Regions from separate parts of the Paraclostridium sordellii genome, predicted to be linked through region 2. Evidence: riboswitches for the same ligand, from Rfam matches in the RefSeq annotation. Region 2 holds a riboswitch; each other region holds the start of a gene.
What was found. A riboswitch is a leader RNA that binds a small molecule or an ion and turns the genes downstream of it on or off. The one in region 2 is predicted to bind cobalamin.
Positions count from the first base shown of each region.

Region 1 (8,528 bases), 800 kb from region 2:
ATTTAACAAAGCCTTTCTTTTCTTTCATATCATAATTTTCTAAGCTTTTAATCGAATGCATATGTAAATATCCTTCTTTCTATTTTTGATCTGGATAAAGTCCATTTGCAAATGTTTCAATTCCATCTATAGTTCTTACCCCACTACAATACATTTGTCCAAGTTCAATTGGGTAAACTCTATCATTTTTTACAGCATTTAAACTTTGTAATGCTTTATCTTTCATTACTAAATCTTTTGTTTCACTTGCTTTGTTATCATCTTCTCTATTCATGTAAGCAACAAATATGCTATCTGGATTTAATTTTACTAAATCTTCTTTACTTAATGAGTTTCCATCTTCATTTAAAAGCTTAGCACCTAACTTAGTAACCATATCTCCACCTAAAGTAGTTTTTCCATACCCTCTAATCTTGCCATCGCCTAATTCTATTATTAAAGTTGTTTGCTGTTTTTTACCTTTTTCTGATTCTACAATTTTATTTACTTTGTTCTTTATATTATCAACTATCTTTTTAGCTTTATCTTCAACATTAAATATTTTACCTATATTTAATATATCGTCACACTCATTTTGTATAGTTTTTTTCTCAACTGCACCACTATTTAATGCCATATATGTATTTACACCTTTATCTTGCCAATAACTTACATCACCTATTGTTTTATCTGAAAATAATGAGTACCAACCTAATATTAAATCTGGTTGTAACATTGTAACAGTTTCTTTAGAAGGCGTAAATTCATCTAAGTATTTAACCTTTTTAAAGCTTTCTTTATACTCATCTTTAACCTTGTGGTCAAGTCCTGCTGCTGCAACCATATTATCTTCTAGTCCTAATGCAAGCATAGTCTCAATAGAGTCTTGGTATACAGCTAATACTTTTTTAGGTTTTTCTTTAAAAGTAACTTTTATTTCTTCTTTTTTGCTATTATGAGAAGTTATTGTAACTGGATAATACCCATCACTTTTCTCTGTGTTACTTTCAACCTTTGTGTTTTTAGCTTCTTCTTTCTTAGTATCATTCTTAGTACAACCAACTATACTAAGTCCTACCACTAAGCTAAGCAATCCTACTTTAATTTTTTTTGAAATTTTCATTCTTCTCTCCCTCCGAAAGTTAATAATTTAGGCAGGTCTCCTGGCTCATACTTCATCCTAATCTTTCCCTTCCCAAAGAATAATCTTTAGTGGATTTATAAAGACTCGTCCATATTTACAGTAGCGGGGGCTGCTAGTGATTTACACACTATTCCCTTTTAATATAAAAACCTAAATCTTTTTATATTTATCATTATAATATTAGCATAATTTTATATACAATTCTACAATATAAGAAATTCACTAAAATAAAAAGCTCGTAATTACAATAGGCTTTGCAAATACGAGCTTTTTATCTAAATTTGTATACGTATTAATTATATATTAAGCTAATTCTAAAGCTATATTCATCATTCTTGTAAATGCTGTTTGTCTTTCCATAGCAGTTGTTGCTTCACCTTTAAATGGACAATCTGATATTGTTAATATACAAAGTGCATTAACTCCAGCTCTAGCAGCATTCATATAAAGTGCAGCTGATTCCATTTCTACAGCTAAAACTCCCATTTTAGTCCATTTTGCTAAAGAATCTAATCCTTCATCTCCGTAGAATACATCACTACATAATATGTTTCCTACTTTAGGCTCAACACCTTGGCTCTTAGCCACATCTACAGCTTTGCTTAGTAACTCATAGCTTGCTATTGGTGCATAAGTACCTGGTAAATTATATTGTGATGCATAGTTAGAATCTGTACATGAACCCATACCTATAACTATATCATGCATTTTTAAATCTTCATGTAAAGCTCCTGCTGAACCTATTCTTATAAGATTTTTAACTCCATAAAAATGTATTAACTCATATGTATATATTCCTATAGATGGACATCCCATACCTGTTCCCTGTACAGATATTCTTCTTCCTTTGTAGTAACCTGTATATCCATTCATTCCTCTTACAGTATTGTATTGAACTACATCTTCTAAAAATGTCTCTGCTATAAATTTAGCTCTTAGAGGATCTCCTGGTAATAATACTGTTTCTGCTATATCTCCTAATTTTCCGTTATTATGTGGTGTTGGTGCTCCCATTGCCATAATCTTCGTCTCCTTTAGTTTTCATATTTTAATAATATCTTAATAGTATCTTATCTTCTTTTTGATTAAATAATTCATATGTTTTTTAAACTGATATACTATTTACCTTTAAATAAATTATATAATTAAAAATATATCTACATACCATGTATATTTATTTAATTAATCTATACTTTATTAAAAGTATTATACACTATATCATATTTACATTTTACATTTTTTTACTTAATATTACAATAGTTTAATTAATTTTTTAGAATTTTTATAATTTAATTTTAAATCAAATAAAATCCTACTTAATTTAAGTAGGACTTTTTATTATGCTAAATTCTTATTACTTTCTTTTATAACTTGTTGAGCTATATTTGCAGAATGGTCTGCAACTCTTTCTAAATTACTTATTAAGTCTAGGAATATAACTCCGCTATCAACACTACAAGAGTTTTCATTTAATCTTCTCATGTGATTTAATCTACAACTCTTTTCCATCATATCAACTTGTTCTTCTAACTTTATAACTCTACAAGCTAAATCTACATCTGATTTTTCCATACAATCTAGTGCTGTATTATAAGTTTCCATAACTTTATCATATAGATCTCTTAATTCTTTTTCTCCACCTTCAGATAAACTAAGCTTTCCTTCTATAACTGAACTTGCAAGCTCTGCAATATTTTCAGCATGATCTCCAACTCTTTCTATATCATTTACAGTGTTAAATAATAAATCTACACTTTCTCTTGAATCATCATTTAATGAAGTTTTAGATAATTTTAATAAATAATTTAATATACTCTTTTGTAATTTATTTATAAGCTTTTCTTCTTCAAAAGAAGCATCTACTTTAGATTTTGATTTTTCTAAAAATCCTTCCATTGCATTATTTAAGCTTGATTTAGCTTTTTCACCCATTCTTAAAGTTTCTTTTACAGTGTTTGATAATGCTATTGATGGTGTTTCCATCATTCTTTCATCTATATAGTGAACAGTTTTATTTTTCTCTTTCTCAGATTCTTTCTCTGGCATAAGTTTCATAGTAAGCTTAACTATATATTTTGAAAACGGTAGTAATAATATAACATTTATTACATTAAATAGTGTATGAGCATTTGCTATTTGTCTACTTACATCATCTGGATTTAAATTTTGGACAATCATAGTTATTGGTTTAGTTAAAATTAACATAAAAACAATTGTTCCAATTACATTAAACACCAAATGCATTACTGCTGCCCTTCTAGCATTTATACTAGCCCCTATACTAGATATTAATGAAGTAACACAAGTTCCTATGTTTTCTCCATATAGTATAGGAAGTGCTGCTGTTAAAGGTATTAAACCTTGAGATGCAAGTGCTAATAACATCCCCATAGATGCACTTGAACTTTGAACTATTGCAGTTATTCCAAACCCTAGTAATATTCCTAATATCGGTTGATTACTAAAAGCTACTAATGCATCTGTAAACCCTTTAAATTCAGCTAGTGGTTTTACTGCTTCTTTCATAAAGTCCATACCAGTAAATAATATACCAAATCCAATTAATATTTCTGCTATTGTCTTTGCCTTTTGATTTTTAGAGAATAAGTAAATAACAATACCTATACCTAATGCTAAAGGTGCTATTCCAACTAAATCAAGTGATACTAATTGTGCTGTTATAGTTGTACCTATATTCGCACCCATTATAACTCCAATTGCCTGAGGTAATGTCATGATTCCTGCGTTAACAAATCCAACTACCATAACTGTAGTTGCACTACTACTTTGTATAATTGCTGTAACTAAAGCTCCAACTAGAACCCCCATTAATACATTGCTAGTCAAAAGCTCAACTATTCTTTTTAATTTTTCTCCTGCTGATTTTTGAAGCCCATCTGCCATAAGGTTCATACCATATAAGAAAAGCCCCAGTCCTCCCATTAAACTTATTGCTATTTGCACTTAATTTCTTCCTCCTTGATATATAAATATAAAAATTTATTTTACCTCTTTCGTTGTTTTAATTTTACCAAATATTTTGTCAATTTTAGTTAAGTGGATGTTAAGAAAAACAACCAACTGTTAACTAGGTGTTAATATATTGTTAAGAGAATGTTAACTGTTAAAAAACAATTAAGTTTTAGTTAAAAACCAAACTCTTACGGTAAAACATTTGTTAATTTTGTTAAATACAATAATAAAAGCGAGTAAACTATTAATTTACTCGCTTTTATTATTGTATTTATCTATTGATTATTCTTGTTCCTGTATATCCATTTAATGCTTCTTTTGCCTTTTCTAAGGAAGTTATTATAGCCTTTGAATTTTTATTATTTTCAACAAACTCTATACAAGCTTCAATTTTAGGAAGCATAGATCCTTTTGCAAAGTAGCCTTCTTTTACATATTCTTTTGCTAAATCTATATCCATAGTATCTATAACCTTTTGATTTTCTTCATTATAGTTTATATATACATTCTCAACAACTGTTAATATTAAAAGTGTATCAACTCCTAAATCTATTGCTAATTTACAACTAGATTTATCTTTATCAATTACAGCATCTACTCCTATATAAGAATTTTCTTCTTTTATTACAGGAATGCCACCTCCACCTACAGCTATAACAATACACTCTTTGGATAGTTTTTTAATTACATCAGCTTCTAAAATTTCCTGTGGTTTAGGGGAAGGTACTACTCTTCTATAACCTCTATTACTATCTTCTATAAATTTATATCCTTTTTCTTCACTTATTTTTTTAGCTTCTTCTTTACTATAAAATATACCTACTGGCTTTGTTGGATTTAAAAAAGCTTCATCCTTTTTATCAACAATAACTTGTGTTATTAAGCTTACAACGTCCATTTTAATGCTTCTTTTATTTAACTCTTCCTTTATAGCTTGTTGAAGATGATACCCTATATACCCTTGACTCATAGCTCCACATTCAGCAAAAGGAAAACTTGGTGTATTTCCTCCATTATTTGAAGAGAAATCCATAGCCAAATTTATAACTCCTACTTGAGGTCCATTCCCATGACTTACAATTACTTTATATCCTTCTTCAACTAAATCCACAATTATTTTAGAAGTATTTTTTACTAGTTTTAGTTGTTCTTTAGGATCTTTTCCTAAAGCATTTCCTCCAAGTGCTATAACTAAACTTTTCATAATCTAAACTCCAAGTGTAGCTAATATCAAAGCTTTTATAGTATGCATTCTATTTTCTGCCTCATCAAATACAACAGAATTTTCAGATTCAAACACTTCATTTGTTACTTCCATTTCTGATATTCCAAATTTTTCATATATTTCCTTTCCAACTTTTGTATTTAAATCATGAAATGCTGGTAGGCAGTGCATAAATATAGCATTTTCTTTAGCATTTTCCATGACTTCTACATTAACTTGATATCTCTTAAGCTTATTAATTCTTTCTTTCCATACTTCATCTGGCTCTCCCATAGATACCCAAACATCAGTATATATTACATCAGCATTTTTACTTCCTAAATATATATCATCTGTTAAAGTTATAATAGATCCACTTTCTTTTCCTATTTCTCTACATTTATCTACCAAATCTTTTGGAGGGAACAAATCTTTAGGGGCACAAGCAGTAAAGTTTAATCCCATTTTTGCACAACCTATCATCAATGAGTTAGCTACATTATTTCTTGCATCTCCCATATATACAAAATTTACTCCTTTTAGTCTCCCTATTTTTTCTTCTATAGTTAATAAGTCGGCTAATACCTGTGTAGGATGAAATTCATCTGTTAGCCCATTCCAAACAGGAACCTTTGAAAATTCACTAAGTTCATTTACTATTTCTTGAGAAAACCCTCTATATTCGATACCATCATAAAGTCTTCCAAGTACTCTAGCTGTATCTCTTATTGATTCTTTTTTCCCCATTTGAGATCCACTAGGACCTATATAAGTTACCCCTATTCCTAAATCCATTGCAGCCACTTCAAAAGCACATCTGGTTCTAGTTGAGTCTTTTTCAAATAATATTACTATATTTTTATTTTCTAAAAGCTTATGTGGTTTTTCTAGAAATTTAGCAGTTTTATAAAGTTTAGCTAAGTCTAGTAAATATCTTATTTCCTCTTCTTTATAGTCTAATAAAGTTAAAAAAGATCTTCCCTTTAAATCAATAGCCATTGTCCTTCCTCCCCAATATTATGTCTAATTTTCTCTGATTAGTGGCATGGACATACATCTAGGTCCCCCACGTCCTCTAGATAATTCAGATGATGCTATGATATGTGTTTTTATTCCATATTGTCTTAAAAGTTCATTAGTAACATAATTTCTAGAATAAACTATAACTTCTCCTGGCTTAATACATAAAGTATTGGACCCATCATTCCACTGTTCTCTTTCTGAAGCTATTTCATCATTACCTCCACATGGTATTAAAGTTACCTTTTCAACATTTAAATACTTTTCTAGAATTTTATCTAGTTCCATATTAAGCTTATTTATAACTAAACTCTTTCCCTTTCCTTTTTTTATTTCATATACCTTAAGTGGTCCTTGTATTTTAGGATGTATAGTAAATTTATCATAATCAACTTGAGTAAATACTGTATCTAAATGCATAAAAGCTCTAGCTTTTGGAATATCAAAAGCTAAAATAGTATTAATATTACAATCTGCATCTGAAAAAAATATTTCTTTAGCTATAACTTCAATAGCCTCTGGGCTAGTTCTTTGAGATATTCCAATAGCTATAACCTCGTTACTTAAATTTAAGATATCTCCTCCTTCAATTGAAAATTCAAAGTTTCTTTTGTACCATCTTTTAGTATTTTTAAAATCTTTATGATAATTAAATATATAATCTGAGTATATAGTTTCTCTGTTTCTAGTCTCAGAAAACATTTTGTTTATACTTACGCCATTTGAAATACTTGAAAATGGATCTCTTGTAAAATATAGATTTGGAATTGGATCTGTTATAAATGGATAGTCATTTTCAATATAATTTTTAAGAGTCAATCCGTTAATTTCATCAACTCTTATTCCTTCCATTGTTTTTTTTATTAATTTATCTAAATCTTTTATAGAACTTAAGTAATCAAAAACTAGTTTAATTATTCTTTCATCTTTTATATTTGCTTCTTTTATAAACTGCTCTATAAATTTTTCTTTTATATTTATATTGCTTAATACTTCCTTCATTAAATCATGCAAATAAACTACTTCTACTCCATTTTCTCTTAATAAGTTTGCAAACTCATCATGTTCCTTTTGAATTTCATCTAAATATGGAATATCATCAAACAATAATCGTTTCATTGTTTCAGGCGTTAAGTTTTCTACTTCTTTGCCTGGCCTGTGAAGTAAAACTTTTTTAAGCGGCTTTATTTCACTGCTTACACTAATACTATCTGTATTATATAATTTATTTTTCATATATTGTCCTCCTTTTACATAAAGAAAGCCCTAATTTATTTTACTAACTAATATAAACTTCTGTTACATATATTTTTTATATAAATTTATAATCTCATATAAAAAGGACTACTAAAAAGTAGTCCTTTAAATTTATTTAAACATTGAATTCATATCATTTGGTTTATCTGGTCCTGCTCCTGTTTTATAATAAGTAGTTTTATTTCCATACTTATCTACTTCAACTATTTTTTCTCTATCAGTATTAGTGTTTTCACTTTCCATATATAGCATTTCTTTAAATAGACCTTTTATGCCACTTAAAAACGAATTGTCTTTCAAAATAAACACCTCCAACTAAAATTTATGATTAACTTAGTAGTCATTTTTAGTTTTCTCTTATTTGAAAAACAAATACAGTAAATTTTTTCATAAATTATTTCATAACTTTTTTTATTAAGTTTAATTTATCCTTATATGGTGGAAATATTAAGTTTATATTTATTTTGCTATTTCTTTTTACTATTCCTTTTTCATAGGTAAAAGTTTTAAAACTATCATACCCATGGTATCTTCCCATTCCAGAAGTTTTAACCCCACCAAAAGGTAAATTTGTAGATGCAACATGAGTTATAGTATCATTTATACATCCTCCACCAAAAGTAAAGTTTTTCATAATATATTCACTAAAATATTTATCTTCACTAAATACATACAAGGCTAGTGGAGTTTTATAAAGATTTAAATAAAATTTAATATCATCTAAATCACTATATTTTATTATTGGCATTAATGGCCCAAAAATTTCATCTTCCATAATAGCATCATTATAGTTAACATTTGCTATTATAGTTGGAGAAATATATCTTTTTTCAAAATCTATATCTCCACCAAATACTATTTTTTCACGATCTTTATCTATTATATTTTTTAATCTATTCATATGGCGATCATTTACTATACGTCCAAAATCTTTATTTTCTTTTATATTCT
Region 1 covers NZ_LN679998.1:748,593-757,120, reverse strand. Annotated here, with positions in the region: gene ATCC9714_RS03635 (FecCD family ABC transporter permease) at 1-61, opposite strand, end outside; gene ATCC9714_RS03630 (ABC transporter substrate-binding protein) at 80-1,102, opposite strand; cobalamin riboswitch at 1,116-1,292, opposite strand; gene deoD (purine-nucleoside phosphorylase) at 1,427-2,137, opposite strand; gene ATCC9714_RS03620 (Na/Pi cotransporter family protein) at 2,462-4,087, opposite strand; gene arcC (carbamate kinase) at 4,368-5,300, opposite strand; gene argF (ornithine carbamoyltransferase) at 5,304-6,299, opposite strand; gene arcA (arginine deiminase) at 6,324-7,556, opposite strand; gene ATCC9714_RS03600 (hypothetical protein) at 7,689-7,877, opposite strand; gene ATCC9714_RS03595 (aldehyde dehydrogenase) at 7,972-8,528, opposite strand, start outside.
Region 1: another riboswitch for cobalamin. It lies ahead of ATCC9714_RS03630 (ABC transporter substrate-binding protein); the one in region 2 lies ahead of ATCC9714_RS16270 (cobyric acid synthase).

Region 2 (8,528 bases):
AGCTTTTATAGTAGCTCCTATATCCGACGTTGAACTTGCCATTCCTTTACTTATAGGTATATCACTTTCTATATGAATAGATATATTTTTCATTTCTTTCCTAGGTAATCCAAAGTGCTTAAATACTTCTTCTACAGCCTTTCTGGTTTTTAATGGTCCTCTATTTATATATTCTAATTTTTCCTCTAAAGTAACTTTTGAAAATTTATCTATTGCATATGAAGATAAATATTCTTTATCTCTTATCATCCCCTGAACAAATTCCCCACAGGAAGCTGGACATATTCCTTTTGATTTCATTCTATTCTCCTAGAATCTTATTTAGTATTTTTAATATTTTTATATTTTCATCATGGCTTTTTATTGCAATTCTTATGTATGAATCATCTAAGTTTCTAAAGTTAGATGCATCCCTTATAAGAATATTTCCTTTTATGAATATTTCTTCTTTCAATTCATATGAGCTTTTATTTTTTAATTTAATTAAAATAAAATTTGTATCCGTTTCAAAAACTTTTATACTACTTATTTTTTTTAAGCTTTCAACCATAAATTTTCTTTCTTTTATATAAAAGTCTTTACTACTTTTTATATAATCCTTATTTTTAAATATGTAATTTGAAAGATTATCTGCAAATGAATTTATACTCCATGGTTCTTTAAGATTATACATATTTTCTAATAATTCTTTATCGCTGCAAACTCCATATCCTAATCTTAATCCTGGCATTCCAAAGAATTTAGTTGCAGCCTTTATAATAAATATATTTTTATTTCTTTCAACTAAATTGACTAAACTATATTCTTCTTCTCTTTCAACAAACTCCATGAAGGTTTCATCAACTATTAACAGCTTTTTATGCTCATTTAAAAGTTTTATTAAATTATTTAATTCATAAACCTTCCCTATTGGATTAGACGGATTACATATAAATAGACTGTCAAATTTATCTATGTTTTCTTTTATATTTTCTATATCTATTTTGAAGTCGTTATCTTTGTCTAAATAAAGATTTATTGTATCTAGTCCAGCTATCTTTGCACTTCTTTCATATTCTGAAAATGTTGGATTAAGTAATGCTAATCTTTTTTTTATACTCTTCATCAAAAGATATATTATTTCAGTTGCTCCATTGCCCGGTATTATATATGAACTTTCTATATCTAAATAACTAGCTATATTTCTTTTTAATCTCGTATAATTTATATCTGGATATTTGATACATTCTCTAAACCCATCTATTAGATATTTTTCTAAATCATCTATAATATATGGATTTATATTAGAACTAAAATCAATTATGTCTTTCGAATCTTTTTTGTAATACTTGCACATATCTTCTACATTTGCGCCATGTCCAAGGTTTATCATTTCATCACCCTCTAACTAAAAAAGTGTTATTAAATATGTTATAGAAGAAAATATTATTAAAGCTACAAATGATGTTAAGTACATAATTTTATTAGTTCTTATAATATCTTCTATTTCTAATTCTCTTTTTTTATCTCCTATAGTAGGCTTATATACTTCTTTCCCGAAATATATATTAGTTCCCCCTAATTGAATTCCTAAAGCTCCTGCAACTGATCCTTCTGAATATGCACAATTTGGGCTTTTATGGTTTTTTCTATCTCTTATCGCTATCTTTAAACTTTCTTTTGCATTAAATCCAAGAATAAAGCTTGCCACCATAATAAAAATGGGAGTAATTCTAGCCGGTATATAGTTTGCTATATCATCTATTTTAGCTGATGCAAAACCTATATCTACATACTTTTCATTTTTATATCCTACCATAGAATCTAAAGTATTTATAGCTTTGTATGACATAGCTAAAACTGGTCCACCTATGAACCCATATAACATAGGGGATATTATTCCATCAACAGTATTTTCTGCTACTGTTTCTACTGTAGCTCTTATTATCTCTTGTTCATTTAACTGAGTTGTATCTCTTCCAACTATATAGGATAGTTGCTTTCTAGATTTTTCGATATCACCTGTTTTTAAAACATTATATATTTTCTTTGCCTCATCTGCTAAACACTTTGTAGATAAAGTTGTGTATAGTATTAAAGATGAAATAATAAAGAATAAAATTTTGTTTATAGAGAAAACTCTTAATATTAAATACGTAACTAAAAATGTTATTCCTACGGTTAAAATCCATAATATAAATCCACCTATTTTTAACTGGTTATTACTTTTAGATATTTTTCTTATTTTATTTTCTATAAATCTTATTAAGTTCCCTATAAATCTTACTGGATGCGGAAAAGAGTATGGATCGCCTATTATTAAATCTAATATATATGAAGTAAACATTGTGCTTATAATGAAACTACTCATCTTTTCCTCCTACGAACTTTATTATTGAATATAAATTATTATAAAAATGAGTATGTAGATATGTAGCCAATGTATTTCCTTTCGAATAACCTCCATACCATTCATCTACTATTTTATTACCCCTCTTTTTTACCATTTTATAGGAACATTCTTCATTACTATTAAATTCAGAGTGATGAAATTCATGCCCTTTTATTATATCTCCTTTATTTGAAAACACAGTATCTACTTTTGCAATACCATCACAATATCCAAACCTTTTTAATGATTTGGTCATTTTACTTATACCTTCAAAAATTCCAACCATTTCATATTCATTGCCATCTAAATCCAAAAGTTTTTCTCCCAGATACATTAATCCCCCACATTCAGCATATATAGGTACGTTATTTTCATGAGCTTTTTTTATAGATTCACGCATTTTTTTATTTATGCCTAATTCTTTTGCAAATACTTCAGGAAAACCACCACCTATATATATACAGTCTGCCTTTGGTACAATTTCGTCATATAAAGGACTAAATGTTTTTATTTCTATATTCATTTGATTTAATAGTTCTAAGTTTTCTTTATAATAAAAATTAAAAGCTTTATCATATGCTACTGCTATACTTTTACTTTTAAATTTAGGTAATTCATTTAACTCAAATGAAGTTTCTATTTCTTCACTTTCTGATATTTCAATCAATCTATCTATATTTATATATTTTTCAATTTCTGACCCTAAATCATAAAATTTTTCTGTTAATGCTTCTATCTCTACACTAGGTACTAGCCCTAAATGTCTTGAATCTAATTTAAATTTCTCATTTGGAGGGAAATATCCTAATACCTCAACATTACAGTATTTTTCAACAGCTTCTTTTATCAGTTCATAATGATTTTTAGTTTTTACATTATTCACTATTACACCCTTTATATTTACTTCTTTATCTAACTCTTTATAACCTAATACCATGGCTGCTGCAGATGATGACATAGCCTTTCCGTTTATAACTAATATTACTGGAGATTTAAGAATTTTAGATGTATATGAACTTGTACATGAATTTAAATCTATTCCAAATCCATCGTAAAGTCCCATAACTCCTTCTATAACCGATATATCAGCATCTTTAGATGCATTTTTAAATATATACTTTATTTTTTCATCATCTAACATATATGAATCTAAATTTCTAGAATCTCTTCCTGTTATAAATGTATGATAAGAAGGATCTATGTAATCAGGTCCAACTTTATATGGTTGAACTTTTAAATTTCTTTTAGTAAGTGCCTGCATAATACCTAAAGATATAGTAGTTTTTCCAACTCCACTATTCGTTCCTGCTATTAATATCTTTTTCATAGTTTCACCTATCCGTTTATAATTTCATAAATTTTTTCAATGTCTAAAGATTCTCTAAGTATATTAGCTAACTTATCATACTCATTATTCTTAAAATCATCAAAAGAACTTATTGTATTTTCAACTTTACCTAGTCCTTTATTTTCTCTCAATGAGTTTATTAAAGCTCTAGTAAAATCTGCATCATCAAAAATTCCATGAATATAAGTTCCTATAATATTTCCGTGATCATTAACGCATCCTTCTAAATAGTTAACTTCATCGTCTAATTTTCTTACTATTGTATTTAATCCTTTTGTTATTCCTTTCGTTGTTCCCATATGAATTTCATATCCCTTTATATTCATATTAGCCAGATTTTTTAAGTATCCACCTAAGTTTTCATTTATTCTAGCTTCAACTTGAGTAGTAACTTTTTCTTTATTGAAAGTTGTCTCTATATCTAAAAGCCCTATACCATTTATTTCTTTTATACTTCCTTCTATTTCTTCTGGGTCATAAAGTTTTTTACCTAATATTTGGTATCCTCCACAAATCCCAAATATTAATGTTCCTTTAGCTTCAAGTTCTTTAAGCTGTTTTTCATAACCATTTTCTCTTAAATAAATTAAATCCTCTATTGTATTCTTACTTCCAGGTATTATAACCATATCTGGATTAGATAGTTTTTGACCTTTCTCAACATATTTAACACTTACATCATCTTGTATTTCAAGCATATGTATATCTGTAAAATTAGACATATATGGAGTTCTTAGAACCTCTATATTTATATCACTTTCTTTAAATTGTTTTTTAAATCTGTCAGTTACACTATCTTCATCTTCTATATTTAGATCGCTATATGGAACCACTCCTAAAATAGGTACTTTTATAATATCTTCAATCATATCAATCCCTGATTTTAAAAGATCTACACTACCTCTAAATTTATTTATTATTACTCCTTTTACTCTAGCTCTTTCATTTTCTTCTAGTAGTAATATAGTTCCAGCTATTGATGCAAATACTCCACCTCTATCTATATCTGCTACTAAAACCACCGGAGCATCTGCAATTTCTGCCATTCCCATGTTTGCTATATCTCTATCTTTTAAATTTATTTCAGCACAACTACCTGCACCTTCTAAAACTATAATTTCATATTCATTACTTAAATCAGCATAAATATCTCTAAGCATTTTAGCTAGTTCATTTTTATATTCATGATAAACACTAGAACTTATTGTATTTAATACTTTTCCTTTAACTATAACTTGGCATCTATTTTTGCCAGCAGGCTTTAATAAAATAGGGTTCATCCTAACATCGGGTTCAATTCCACAAGCTTCTGCTTGAGTTACTTGGGCTCTACCCATTTCTAATCCATCTTTAGTTATATAGGAATTAAGGGCCATATTTTGTGATTTAAACGGTGCCACTTTATATCCATCTTGCTTTAAAATTCTGCATATCCCAGCTGATATTGTACTTTTCCCCACATTTGAGGCTGTACCTAGAAACATTAATGATTTACTCAATCCAAGCCCACTCCTTTCTAGAAATAAAAAATCTACCCAATTAGGGTAGATTTTAAAAATATATACACTTAGCCAATTTTTAAAATCCTTCACCCCGAAGATTTTATTCTCATAAACTAGGCAGGTCTCCTGGCTTTACATCAATCTACTCCTATCCCTTCCCGTAAATTCACAGTGGTGTCTAATAGTTTCGTCAGTACTACAGTAGCGGGGGCTGCAAAGGATTCTAACCTTTTTCCCTATTAATTTTCAACGAAAAACCTAATTTATGTCAAATTCTGATATTATATTTATTTTTCATTATAAGTATGATGTATTATTTAAAGTTTGAATAACTGGAAATCCATCTATAATATCAATAATGCTAACAGATGCATTATCTATTCTAAAGTTCCAGTGATACTCATATGTTTTTCCAATTAAATAAGAAATTATATTTCTTATAGTTCCTGCATGAGAACATATCAAAATAGTATCATCTTTATGTTTCTTAATTATATCACTTAACTCAAATACCACTCTTTCATAAGAGTCAATTAAACTTTCTCCATTTGGATATTTATATCCACTACCTTCTTTAATCATTTTCTCAAACTCATTAGGATAATTTTTTTGAATATAATTAAAATTCATTCCTTCAAAATCCCCAAAATTAATTTCCTTAAACCCTTCTTTTTCTACTATATCTATACCTCTTGTATTAGCTATATACCCTATAGTTTCCTTAGTTCTTATAGATGTTGTAGTATATATATAATCTATTTTTTCTTTTTCAAGAAATTTATTTAGCTTATCTACTTGAGATTTACCAATATCACTTAATTTGCTATCTATATGACCTGATAAATTTCCTTTTATATTATCTTCACTAATTGCATGCCTTATTAATATAAGCCTTGACATATGTTCACCTCTTATTTCAAAGCAAATACTAAGTATATATAAACTAAATATATAACTTCTGTAAGTTCAGAAGTACAACCTAATATGTCTCCGGTTATACCATCTATTTTTGTATATATGTATCTTACGAATAATCTAGTTAATAAAATCATTACTGGTATAAAAAATACTTCCTTAGTTAAGCTCATTATATTTAAATTGAATAAACTACCTCCAATGATAAATATAAGTATTATAGTGTATAAAATATTTACTAATATCATATTTAAACTTGGCTTTCCTATAAATACATTGCCCATACCTTTTTCTCTTGGAGTAACACTTTTATAAGAAGCTATGACTATTGCCATTCTTGCAAATACTGGCATAAAGATTAAATTATATAGTTGTCCTGATTCAATAATAGAGTAAATAAATCCAAGCTTTAAAAGCATTAAAAATAATATAGAAAGCATTGCATTTGTTCCCAGTCTTGAATCCTTCATTATCTCTAAAATCTTTTCTTTATCTCTGTAGCTATAAATCCCATCAAATGTATCTCCTACCCCATCTAAGTGAAGTCCTCCTGTTAAAATAACAGTTGAAATCAATACATTTACAGAAGTTATGTAACTGTCAAAAAAAATACTCGAAATAAATCCAACTAAACAATATAATATTCCTAATACAAATCCAACTAGTGGAAAATAATACATTGTTTTATGAAATTCTTCATCAAATCCAATATCAATATGTATTGGTATTCTTGTTAAGAACTGTAATATTCCTATAAATCTTTTCATAAACTACTCCTTAATCTTCATAGGTATTCCGCTAACCACAAAATATACTTCATCTGAGCATTTAGCTATATATTGATTTATCCTTCCTACTATATCTGAATAAATTCTACAAAGTTTATTATCTGGAACTAGACTCATTCCTAATTCATTAGTAACTACTACAAAATATAAATCTGTTTTATTTATTTCAATTACAAGTTTCTCAATTTGATCTTTTATATAATCTTCCATTTTATTAGCTTCTTGAGGAGTGCATTTATCAAAATCTATTCCATATTCAAACATTAAATTATTTATCAATAATGTTACACAATCTAGTATTACAGTCTGATGCCTTTTAGATATATCATCTATATTTTTGTATATATCTTTGTAAACTTCATATGTCTTCCAGTTGTTCGGCCTACTTTCCTTATGCTTTCTAACTCTATCCTTCATTTCATCATCAAAAGGTATAGATGTTGCTATATATGCAGTTGAGTTTGATCTATCCATACATAAACTTTCTGCGAAGTTACTTTTACCAGACCTTGACCCTCCAGTAACTAAGATTAATTTTTTCATAATATCACCTTCTTATTTACCTATATCAACTTCATCGATTGTAGCCATGTTATTGTAAGCATAGTTTCCTGCTTCTATAATATTAAATGCTAGAGCAGACCCACTTCCTTCGCCTAATCTCATATCCATATTAAGCATAGGATTCAATTTTAAAATTTCTAGTGCTTTTTTAGCTCCAGGTTCTGCTGAAGTATGTGATGCTATCATGTAATCTTTTGTAGTGGGATTTATAGTATATGCAATAAGTGCTGCTGCATAAGATATAAACCCATCTATAACAACTGGTACTCTATTTGCAGCGCATGATAATATTACACCTGCCATTCCACCTATTTCAAATCCTCCAACCTTAGATAAGATGTCTACTCCATCTAATCTATTTGGAGAATTTAGCTCTATAGCTCTTCTTATCGTATTGGCTTTGTGTAATACTCTATCTTTTCTAAGTCCAGCTCCTATTCCTGTTACCTCTACAGGATCACAATCTGCTATAACAGAAACTATTGCACTACTTGGCGTAGTATTGCAGATTCCCATTTCTCCAATTCCTATAAGATTATATCCTTTAGCTATATATTCATTAGTAATTTCAATTCCGATTTCTAATGATCTTATAGCTTCTTCTCTAGTCATTGCTGGCCCTTTTGCCATATTAGATGTTCCTTTTCTTATTTTATAATCTAAAACACCATCTAATTTTTCATCTGTATTTATACCTAAATCTACTGCTATAACATCTGCATTCACAAACTTAGATATAGCTCCTACTCCACATATTCCTTTTGTAAAATTAGGGAATTGTAGCTTTGTTATTTTTTGAGGATCTGGAGCTACTCCTTCTTCATAAACTCCATGGTCTCCTGCAAATGCAATAATAGCTTTCTTATCTATTTCAAAATATTTTTTTTCACATATACCTGAAAGTTGTATACATATATCTTCTAACTTTCCAAGACTTCCAACAGGTTTTATTAATCTATCCAATCTTTCTTTTGCAGCAATCATATGTAATTCGCTTAGTGGGTTTATTTTCCCAACAGTATATTCTAAAAGTTGCATAA
Region 2 covers NZ_LN679998.1:3,346,837-3,355,364, forward strand. Annotated here, with positions in the region: gene ATCC9714_RS16250 (GHMP family kinase ATP-binding protein) at 1-300, opposite strand, end outside; gene ATCC9714_RS16255 (pyridoxal phosphate-dependent aminotransferase) at 302-1,372, opposite strand; gene ATCC9714_RS16260 (cobalamin biosynthesis protein) at 1,388-2,350, opposite strand; gene ATCC9714_RS16265 (cobyrinate a,c-diamide synthase) at 2,343-3,698, opposite strand; gene ATCC9714_RS16270 (cobyric acid synthase) at 3,707-5,218, opposite strand; cobalamin riboswitch at 5,321-5,498, opposite strand; gene ATCC9714_RS16275 (histidine phosphatase family protein) at 5,519-6,121, opposite strand; gene cobS (adenosylcobinamide-GDP ribazoletransferase) at 6,133-6,903, opposite strand; gene cobU (bifunctional adenosylcobinamide kinase/adenosylcobinamide-phosphate guanylyltransferase) at 6,907-7,467, opposite strand; gene cobT (nicotinate-nucleotide--dimethylbenzimidazole phosphoribosyltransferase) at 7,480-8,526, opposite strand.

Region 3 (8,528 bases), 1.0 Mb from region 2:
GATTTACACATTTGAAATCAAATATTCTATCTGCCAATATAGGTGTACATATAGCACAGTTTATATCTGGGCATTCAAATTTCACAGGGTTACAAGGTTTACCACATTCATTTTGATTAAATTTTGCTTCTGAACAACAACAGCAATTTGGTTTTTTATTACCTTTACATGGGTCATACTGAGGTCTTTCAGGGCAATAATCATGTTGAGGTTTTTCATGACAATGATTGTATTGAGGTTTCTCAGGGCAATGATCATACTGAGGCTTTTCATGACAATGACCATACTGAGGTTTCTCAGGGCAATGATCATATTGAGGTTTCTCATAACAATGGCCGTATTGAGGTCTTTCTGGACAATGATCATAGCTAGGTCTTTCAGGATAACAATTACATTCTTGACTTTCTCTATATTGATTAGAGTTTAATCTATCACAAGTAAGATTATCGATATTACTGTTTGTTTGAGCTGTATTATTTTTAGTCATGCTACATATCCTTTCATATAAATTTATTAAAGAGAAGGCTTTGTTTTTCTCTTTAATAGATTATATGATTTAATAATAGATATGTTACTTTCTAAAAGTAAATTTTGTCTAAAATATGAATAAATTAAAGTATTTAAAATGAATCGAAGTTCAATAATATTGAATGGGAGGGGATTCAATGATTTTTAATGATACAGATATACTTATTAAAAGTTCTAATGAAGATTTAAATATATTTTGTTTTATAGATGGTATAGTTTTAAAAAGAATAAAAAAGAATTTAAATGACAGATATAGTATAAAAATTATAGATGGTATTTATTCATTTGTAGATTTTTATGCAGATATAAATAATTATGATGAAATTTACGGAATTTTAAATGATAAAAGTGGATTTTTGTGGAACATATATATAGATGAAAAAAATAGTGAAAGCATTATACTTAATAAGGAATTAATTCTTAAATACGATAATGAAATTTCATGCATAAAATTTCCATATATAAAATATCTGAAAAAAGAAACTCATATTATTTACTACTTAATAAATAAAGATGAGCCTTTTAAGTGTGAATTAATTCATATAAATAAAGAGGATAATTTAGTTATAAAAAATAAAATTGATTTTAGCTATTATAATATAATTAGTAACTTTGAAGTCTTATGGGAAGGAAGTATACCTATTTTATTTTACTTTAAATGTATAAATGGTTACGAAGAATTATTCGTTTCCAAATTAGAGTCTAAAGACACATGGAGTGAACCAATTAAAATAACAAATACTAAAAAAACTAAGATATATCTATCAGTTATAAAGGATAACGCTGGATGTTTTAATATAGTTTTTTCAGAAGAATCAGATGGTAAGTATCACTGTAGATATATAAAGGGAGAATTAAAAGGTAATACTTTTTATCAAACTTATACAGAAACTATAAAAACAGATATAATGTGTTTATTTCCACATTTGATTAACTACAAAGATACTAGTTATATCCAGTGGGGAGAATATAATTATTTATATACATGTGAGTCTAATGATTTAGGAAATACCTGGAGTAGATCCAGACAATGTGATAAAGATTTGGAGTCATATTCAAAAAGATATCTATACAAATCGAATTGTATAGATGATAAAGATTATATATTAAATAGTGTATTTGGACATCAAGAATACGATAAAATGATTAATTATAAAATAAAAGATAATATATAATTTAAAATACAATATAAATTATAATTTAATATATATATTATGAAAAAGTCGTAAATAATAAAATTTTATAAAAAAAGAAAAATATATAGAACAATATATATAATTATAAAATAAATTTAATTTTCTGAAAATTATTTAATGTATTTACTATTTTCTTGCAATATAATACTATAAAATCGTTCAAAGAATAGTTATTGAAATAGCTTGATTTAGATATGAAAATTTATTTTTAAAATGATTTAAGATTTACATATACAAGGAATGTTATATATCAATATACAAATACTATAATCAACATAATCATTTTTATGAATAATCCAAAAATTAATATTAAATGAAAATATTAGCCATGAAGGTTTAATTTAAATAAGGTATATTTTATATGCTGTTAATTAAAACTTTATGGCTTTAATTTTTTTTAATGTTATAGTAAACTAAACATAGGAAAAATATGGGGGAAAATAAAATGATAAAAAGTAAAAGTTTAAAAAAGTTTGTAGCATTAATGGCTATAGCAGGGATTACACTTAGTGTTGTAGGATGTTCGAACAATAAAAAAGAAGAAGCTAAAGCATCTGATACGAAGGTTGAATCTAGTAATTTTGAGAAGGTGGAATACGTTTACTCAGATGGAGCTCAAGATTATAATGTATCTGTAAATGCTCCAAAGCAAAAAGCAGTAACATTATCTCAATTTATGACAGAGATGTTACTAGCATTAGATCTAGGTGATAAAATGGTTGGAACAGCTCTTTTAGATAATCCTATATTACCACAATTCAAAGAAGCATATGATAAAATACCAGTTTTAAAAGTTGGAGAAGGACATTCTATATCAAAAGAGGCATTTGTAGCAACAGGAGCTGATTTTGTAAGTGGATGGGATTCATCTATAAATGATCAAACAACTGGATCTCCAAAAGAACTTATAGATAAAGGAGTAGCTCCTTTTATGGCAAAATCTTATGCACCAGATGCTACAGTTGAAACAGTGTATGAAGACTTTACGCAATTGGGAAAAATATTTGGAGTACAAGATAAATCTAAGGAAGTTATAGACAAAATGAAAAGTGATATAAAGGTTGTTCAAGATAAAGTTGGAAATGTAAAACCAGAAGATAGAGTTAAAATGATGGTTTATGATTCTGGGGAAAAGGATGCTATGGTAGTTGGAAGTGGACTAGCTAATAATTTAATTGAAATAGCTGGAGGAAACAATGTATTTGGAAAGGATGCTAAAAAACCATATATAAATGTTTCTTGGGAAAGTGTAGTGAAGAATAATCCAGATGTTATATTAGTTACTGATTTCTTAGCAGGGCAACCAGCTCAGGAAAAGATTGATTATTTAAAATCTCATCCAGCGCTTAAAGATGTTTCTGCAATAAAAAATAATAAAATATATGTAGTTAAACTAGCTGATTTATCTCCAGGAGTAAGAAATCCTATGGTTATAGAGGAAATGCATGGATATTTTTATGGAGATAATAAATAATGCAAGCTTATCAAGAAAACTCAAGAAGCCTTTCTAAAAAGAAAGGTTTCTTATTTTGGGTTATAGTTTTAATTATAATATTAGCAGGCACGATAGTTGGAGCGATAGCAGTAGGAAGTACATATATAGAACCAGGAGAAGTTTATAAGGTAATTTTAAATAAATTAACAAATGGAATAGCATTTAATGGTGTAGGAGAAGTTATGACCCAAAATATAATCTGGGAAATAAGATTTCCAAGAGTAATATTAGGGGCGATATGTGGAGCAGGACTTGCAATATGTGGAGTTTTGATGCAATGTGTAACTAAAAATCCAATTGCAGAACCTTATATACTGGGAATTTCATCAGGAGCATCTTGTGGAGCTGTCGCAGTTATTGTTTTAGGAGGAGCTTCAAGTATAGGTATAAATAGCATAACTAGTGGTGCGTTTGTAGGATCTATATTATCAGGAGTTTTAGTATTTGGAATTGGGACACAAATGGGAAAGACTACATCTACAACAAGACTAGTTCTTACTGGAATGGCTATATCAACAATATTTTCAGCATTAACTAATTTACTTATATATTCAGCAGAAAATTCAAATCAAGCTAAAAGTGCACTATTTTGGACTGTAGGAAGTTTAGGAGGGGCAAAATGGGATGTATTATTACTTCCATTTATAGTTTTAGCTATAGTAATAATTATCAGTTTTTTTATGTCAAAGTCTTTAGATATACTATTACTCGGAGACGATAGTGCCATTATACTTGGTATAAATGTAAAACTTATAAAAACTACCATTTTAATACTTGCAACTCTTTTAACATCTACATTAGTTGCAATAACAGGGGCTATAGGCTTTATAGGATTAGTAGTTCCTCATATTTGTAGAACTATAGCTGGAAGTGATCATAAAAAACTAATTGTATTATCAAGTTTTATAGGTGCAATATTTTTAATATGTTCAGATGTTTTAGCAAGAGGATTATTCCCTCCAGTAGAAATACCAATAGGAATAATAACATCTTTAATAGGTGGCCCATTCTTCTTATATTTAATTTCTAAGAAAAATTATTCATTTGGAGGGCGTGATTAATGTTTAAATTACAAGTGAAAAATTTAAATTTTAGTATAGAAAAAAAAGAAATTCTAAGAGATATATCTTTTGAAATACCAAAAGGGTCATTTGTAGGAATTATAGGACCTAATGGATCAGGAAAATCTACTATACTAAAAAATATATATAGGTTATATAAACCAAATAGTGGATCGATTATACTTGATAATAAAAATTTATCAGATATGAAAGATAAAGATTGTGCAAAAGAAATTGCAGTACTTGCACAAGAAACAAATTCTCAATTTGATTTTACAGTTGAGCAAATTGTAAAGATGGGACGATATCCTTATAAATCTGTTTTTGAAGATTATTCTAAAAAAGATATTGATATGGTAAATAATATGTTAAAAAGAGTTGGACTTGATAATTATAGCGATAGAAGTTTTTCAAAATTATCAGGAGGAGAAAAGCAAAGAACTTTAATTGCTAGAGCGTTAGTTCAAGATACTGATTTTTTAATACTAGATGAACCAACCAATCACCTGGATATAGGTTATCAAATACAACTTATGGATTTAGTTAAAAGCCTAAAAATAACCACATTAGCAGCTATTCATGATATGAATATTGCAGCAATGTATTGTGATTATTTAATTGTAATGAAAGAAGGAAAAATAAAATGTTGTGGATGTATAGATGAAGTTATAACTGCAAACATGTTAAAAGAAATATTTGGAGTAAATGCATATGTAGGAAAAAATCCAATAAATAATAAACTTCAAGTTTCATTTATGCATAGTCACCATCATGTAAATGGAGTAGGTCATGACCATGTGCATGATGATGGATTTACAGGTGAACATGAACACTTTCATCAACATATTTATGACGTATAAAAAATTTAAAATAAAAATTTAAAAATAATAGAGGAATTTAGAACTATTTATAGTATTATATATACATGTGATAAATTGAATAAAAATATTGTAGGTTTTTATAGATAAAATTAATAGGGAAAGAGGTGTAATTCCTCTGCAGCCCCCGCTACTGTAAAACGGATGAAACTTTCAAATACCACTGTGATAATTATTACGGGAAGGGAAAGGAGTAAAGTGAAGTTAAGCCAGGAGACCTGCCTATAATATATTAAGTTAGTTTCTTCGGGGTGAAGGAAAATAATTGATAAAATAATATCTTGACTTAGTACAAGTGTAAGTATTATTTAATATGTCATTAAAACCCTAATCTAACGATTAGGATTTTTTTATGTAAATAAATTTTTCTATATACACCTAATAGCTTTTTATTAATTTATCACAAAAATTGATAAAAATTTAATAAATTGAAAAGAGAGGTATTAACATGAAATTTTTACCACTATCAATAGTAGCAGGTGTACTATTAGTAATTTTAAATCCTATGACTTCAAGTGCTATGCATATCATGGAAGGTTACTTACCAGTAAAATGGTCAATATTTTGGACCGTCGTATTTATTCCATTTTTTATATATGGATTAAAATCAATAAATACCATAGTGAAAAAAGATCCTAAAAAAAAGGTATTATTAGCTTTAGCAGGAGCATTTGTATTTGTATTATCAGCTCTAAAAATACCATCATTAACAGGAAGCTGTTCACATCCTACAGGAGTAGGTTTAGGAGCTATATTATTTGGCCCAGCAGTTATGGCTGTAATAGGAACTATAGCTTTATTATTCCAAGCTATATTATTAGCTCATGGAGGGCTTACAACACTAGGAGCTAATGCTTTTTCAATGGCAATAGTTGGACCTATAGTATCATATTTAATATTTAAGTTTTGTAGAAAAAGAAATATGAATATGGGAGTGTGTATATTTTTAGCAGCAGCATTAGGTGATTTAGCTACATACACTGTAACAGCTACTCAGTTAGCACTAGCATTTCCAGATCCGGCAGGTGGAATCATGGGGTCTTTAATCAAGTTCTTAGGAGTATTCTTTATGACTCAAATACCAATAGCAATAGCTGAAGGTTTACTAACTAACCTAGTATATAATCTAATAACACAAAATGATGAAGGAGTGGAAGAAGATGAGTTTAAATTCGAAAGCCAAAACTAAAGTTAGAAATAAAAATTTACTACTATTAATTTTAACAGTAATACTTATAATAACTCCTTTAATATTAAATGCTACTGCAGAGTATGGTGGAGCTGATGGAGAAGCTGAAGGTTTAATAAGTGAAATAAGCCCACATTATGAACCATGGTTTAGTAGCTTATACGAACCACCAAGTGGAGAAATCGAAAGTTTGCTATTTTCTACTCAAGCTGCTATAGGAGCTGGGTTCATAGGTTATTACTTAGGTGTTAAAAAAGGAAAAAAGAGTAAATGCTAGAAATAGATAAATGTGCTTATACAAATTCTATAAAAGATGTGAACCCTATATTTAAATTTATAGTAGCATTTATATCTATGACAGTTTCTATACTTACAAATAGTATAAGCTTGCATTTATTAATAATATTAATTTTGACTATTTTGATTGTTTTTTTAGCAAAAGTGGATATAAAGCTATACATAAAATGCTTGAAGATACCTATATATTTTTTATTAATAGGAACTATACTTAATTTGATTAATATATCATTTGAATCTAAAGATTTTGTATTTAATATAAAAATATTAGGATTATATATAGGAACTACGAAATTTGCAATTGATAATACTATGCATATATTACTAAGAGCACTTAGTTGTATTATATCTATTTATTTTTTAATACTCACAACACCATTTAACCAATTGATAATTATATTTAAAAAATTACATTTTCCAGATGTATTAATAGAGCTAATGATCTTAACATATAGGTTTATATTTATATTTTTAGAAGAAGTAAAAGATATATATAAATCTCAGCAGTTAAAGTTTGGATATATCAATTTAAAAAATTCATATAATTCAACTGCATTACTTATAAAGGTTTTATTTTTTAGAATGATGAAAAAATATGAAGATATGAGTATAACATTAGATATTAAGCTTTATAATGGAAAATTTCATATATAGGAGAAAATCATGTTCAAGACAAGTAATTTAACATATAAGTATGAAAAACAAAATAAGGCTTTAAATAATATGAATTTAGATTTCTCAAATGGGAATATGATTGGAATCATTGGGGCTAATGGAAGTGGGAAGTCTACTTTATTTATGAACTTAATGGGTATATTAAAACCTACACAAGGACAAGTCTTTTATAAAGGTAAAGAGTTAACTTATAAAAAGAAAGATTTGAATAATTTAAGAAAAGAAGTAAGTATAGTTTTTCAAGACCCAGATAAACAAATATTTTATTCTAGGGTATATGATGATGTTGCTTTTTCTTTAAGAAATTTAGGGATAGAAGAAAGTGAAATCAATGAAAGAGTAAAACAAGCTTTAACGTTGGTTAATTCTATAGATTTAATAGATAAGCCTGTGCATTTTTTAAGTTATGGACAAAAGAAAAGAGTTGCTATTGCATCAGTAATAGCTATGAATAATAAAGTTGTTCTATTAGATGAACCAACAGCAGGATTAGATCCAGAAAGCACTAAAGCTATTGTTAAAATTTTAAAAAATTTATGTAAAGAAGGTATCAAAGTGGTTATATCTAGTCATGATATGGACTTGATATATGAAATATGTGATTATATATATGTTCTTAGTAAGGGAAGTATAGTTATAGAAGGAAATTGTATTGATGTATTTAAAGAAGTCGAAACTATACAAGCAGTAGGACTAAATATTCCTTGGCTCGTTAAAGTACATAAAAATATGAATCTTCCTCTTTTCAAAAAGGAAGAAGAACTATATGAGTACTTTAATAATTTGAGATGATATTATTATAAAAATAGAAATTAAAAAGAGGTTATTACTTAAGTAATAACCTCTTTTTTAAAAAAGTATAACACATAAGTCTTTTAAATTATGAAATAGTGTATATATTTTATAAAAATGTTGCATAAACAATTAAAATAATATATAGTATATCATATAAGGAACTTAATGAATAAATAATACATACTATATATTATTGGAGGTAATAATTATGTGTACTTTAATAGCATATGGAAGCAATAATGGAATAACGAAAAATTTGGCAGTATCATTAGCAGAAAAGATAGACTCAGAAGTTGATGTAAAAAACACTAAGTATAATTCATCTTTTTATTTAGATAAATATGAAAATATATTAATAGGCATAAACTTAGTAAATGGAGAAGTTTCTAAAGAAATAAGAAAATTTATAGAAAA
Region 3 covers NZ_LN679998.1:2,328,854-2,337,381, reverse strand. Annotated here, with positions in the region: gene ATCC9714_RS11235 (hypothetical protein) at 1-487, opposite strand, end outside; gene ATCC9714_RS11230 (hypothetical protein) at 666-1,703, shown strand; gene ATCC9714_RS11225 (ABC transporter substrate-binding protein) at 2,170-3,198, shown strand; gene ATCC9714_RS11220 (FecCD family ABC transporter permease) at 3,198-4,280, shown strand; gene ATCC9714_RS11215 (ABC transporter ATP-binding protein) at 4,280-5,140, shown strand; cobalamin riboswitch at 5,216-5,398, shown strand; gene ATCC9714_RS11210 (energy-coupling factor ABC transporter permease) at 5,607-6,347, shown strand; gene ATCC9714_RS11205 (energy-coupling factor ABC transporter substrate-binding protein) at 6,319-6,624, shown strand; gene cbiQ (cobalt ECF transporter T component CbiQ) at 6,618-7,298, shown strand; gene ATCC9714_RS11195 (energy-coupling factor ABC transporter ATP-binding protein) at 7,308-8,111, shown strand; gene ATCC9714_RS11190 (flavodoxin domain-containing protein) at 8,323-8,528, shown strand, end outside.
Region 3: another riboswitch for cobalamin. It lies ahead of ATCC9714_RS11210 (energy-coupling factor ABC transporter permease); the one in region 2 lies ahead of ATCC9714_RS16270 (cobyric acid synthase).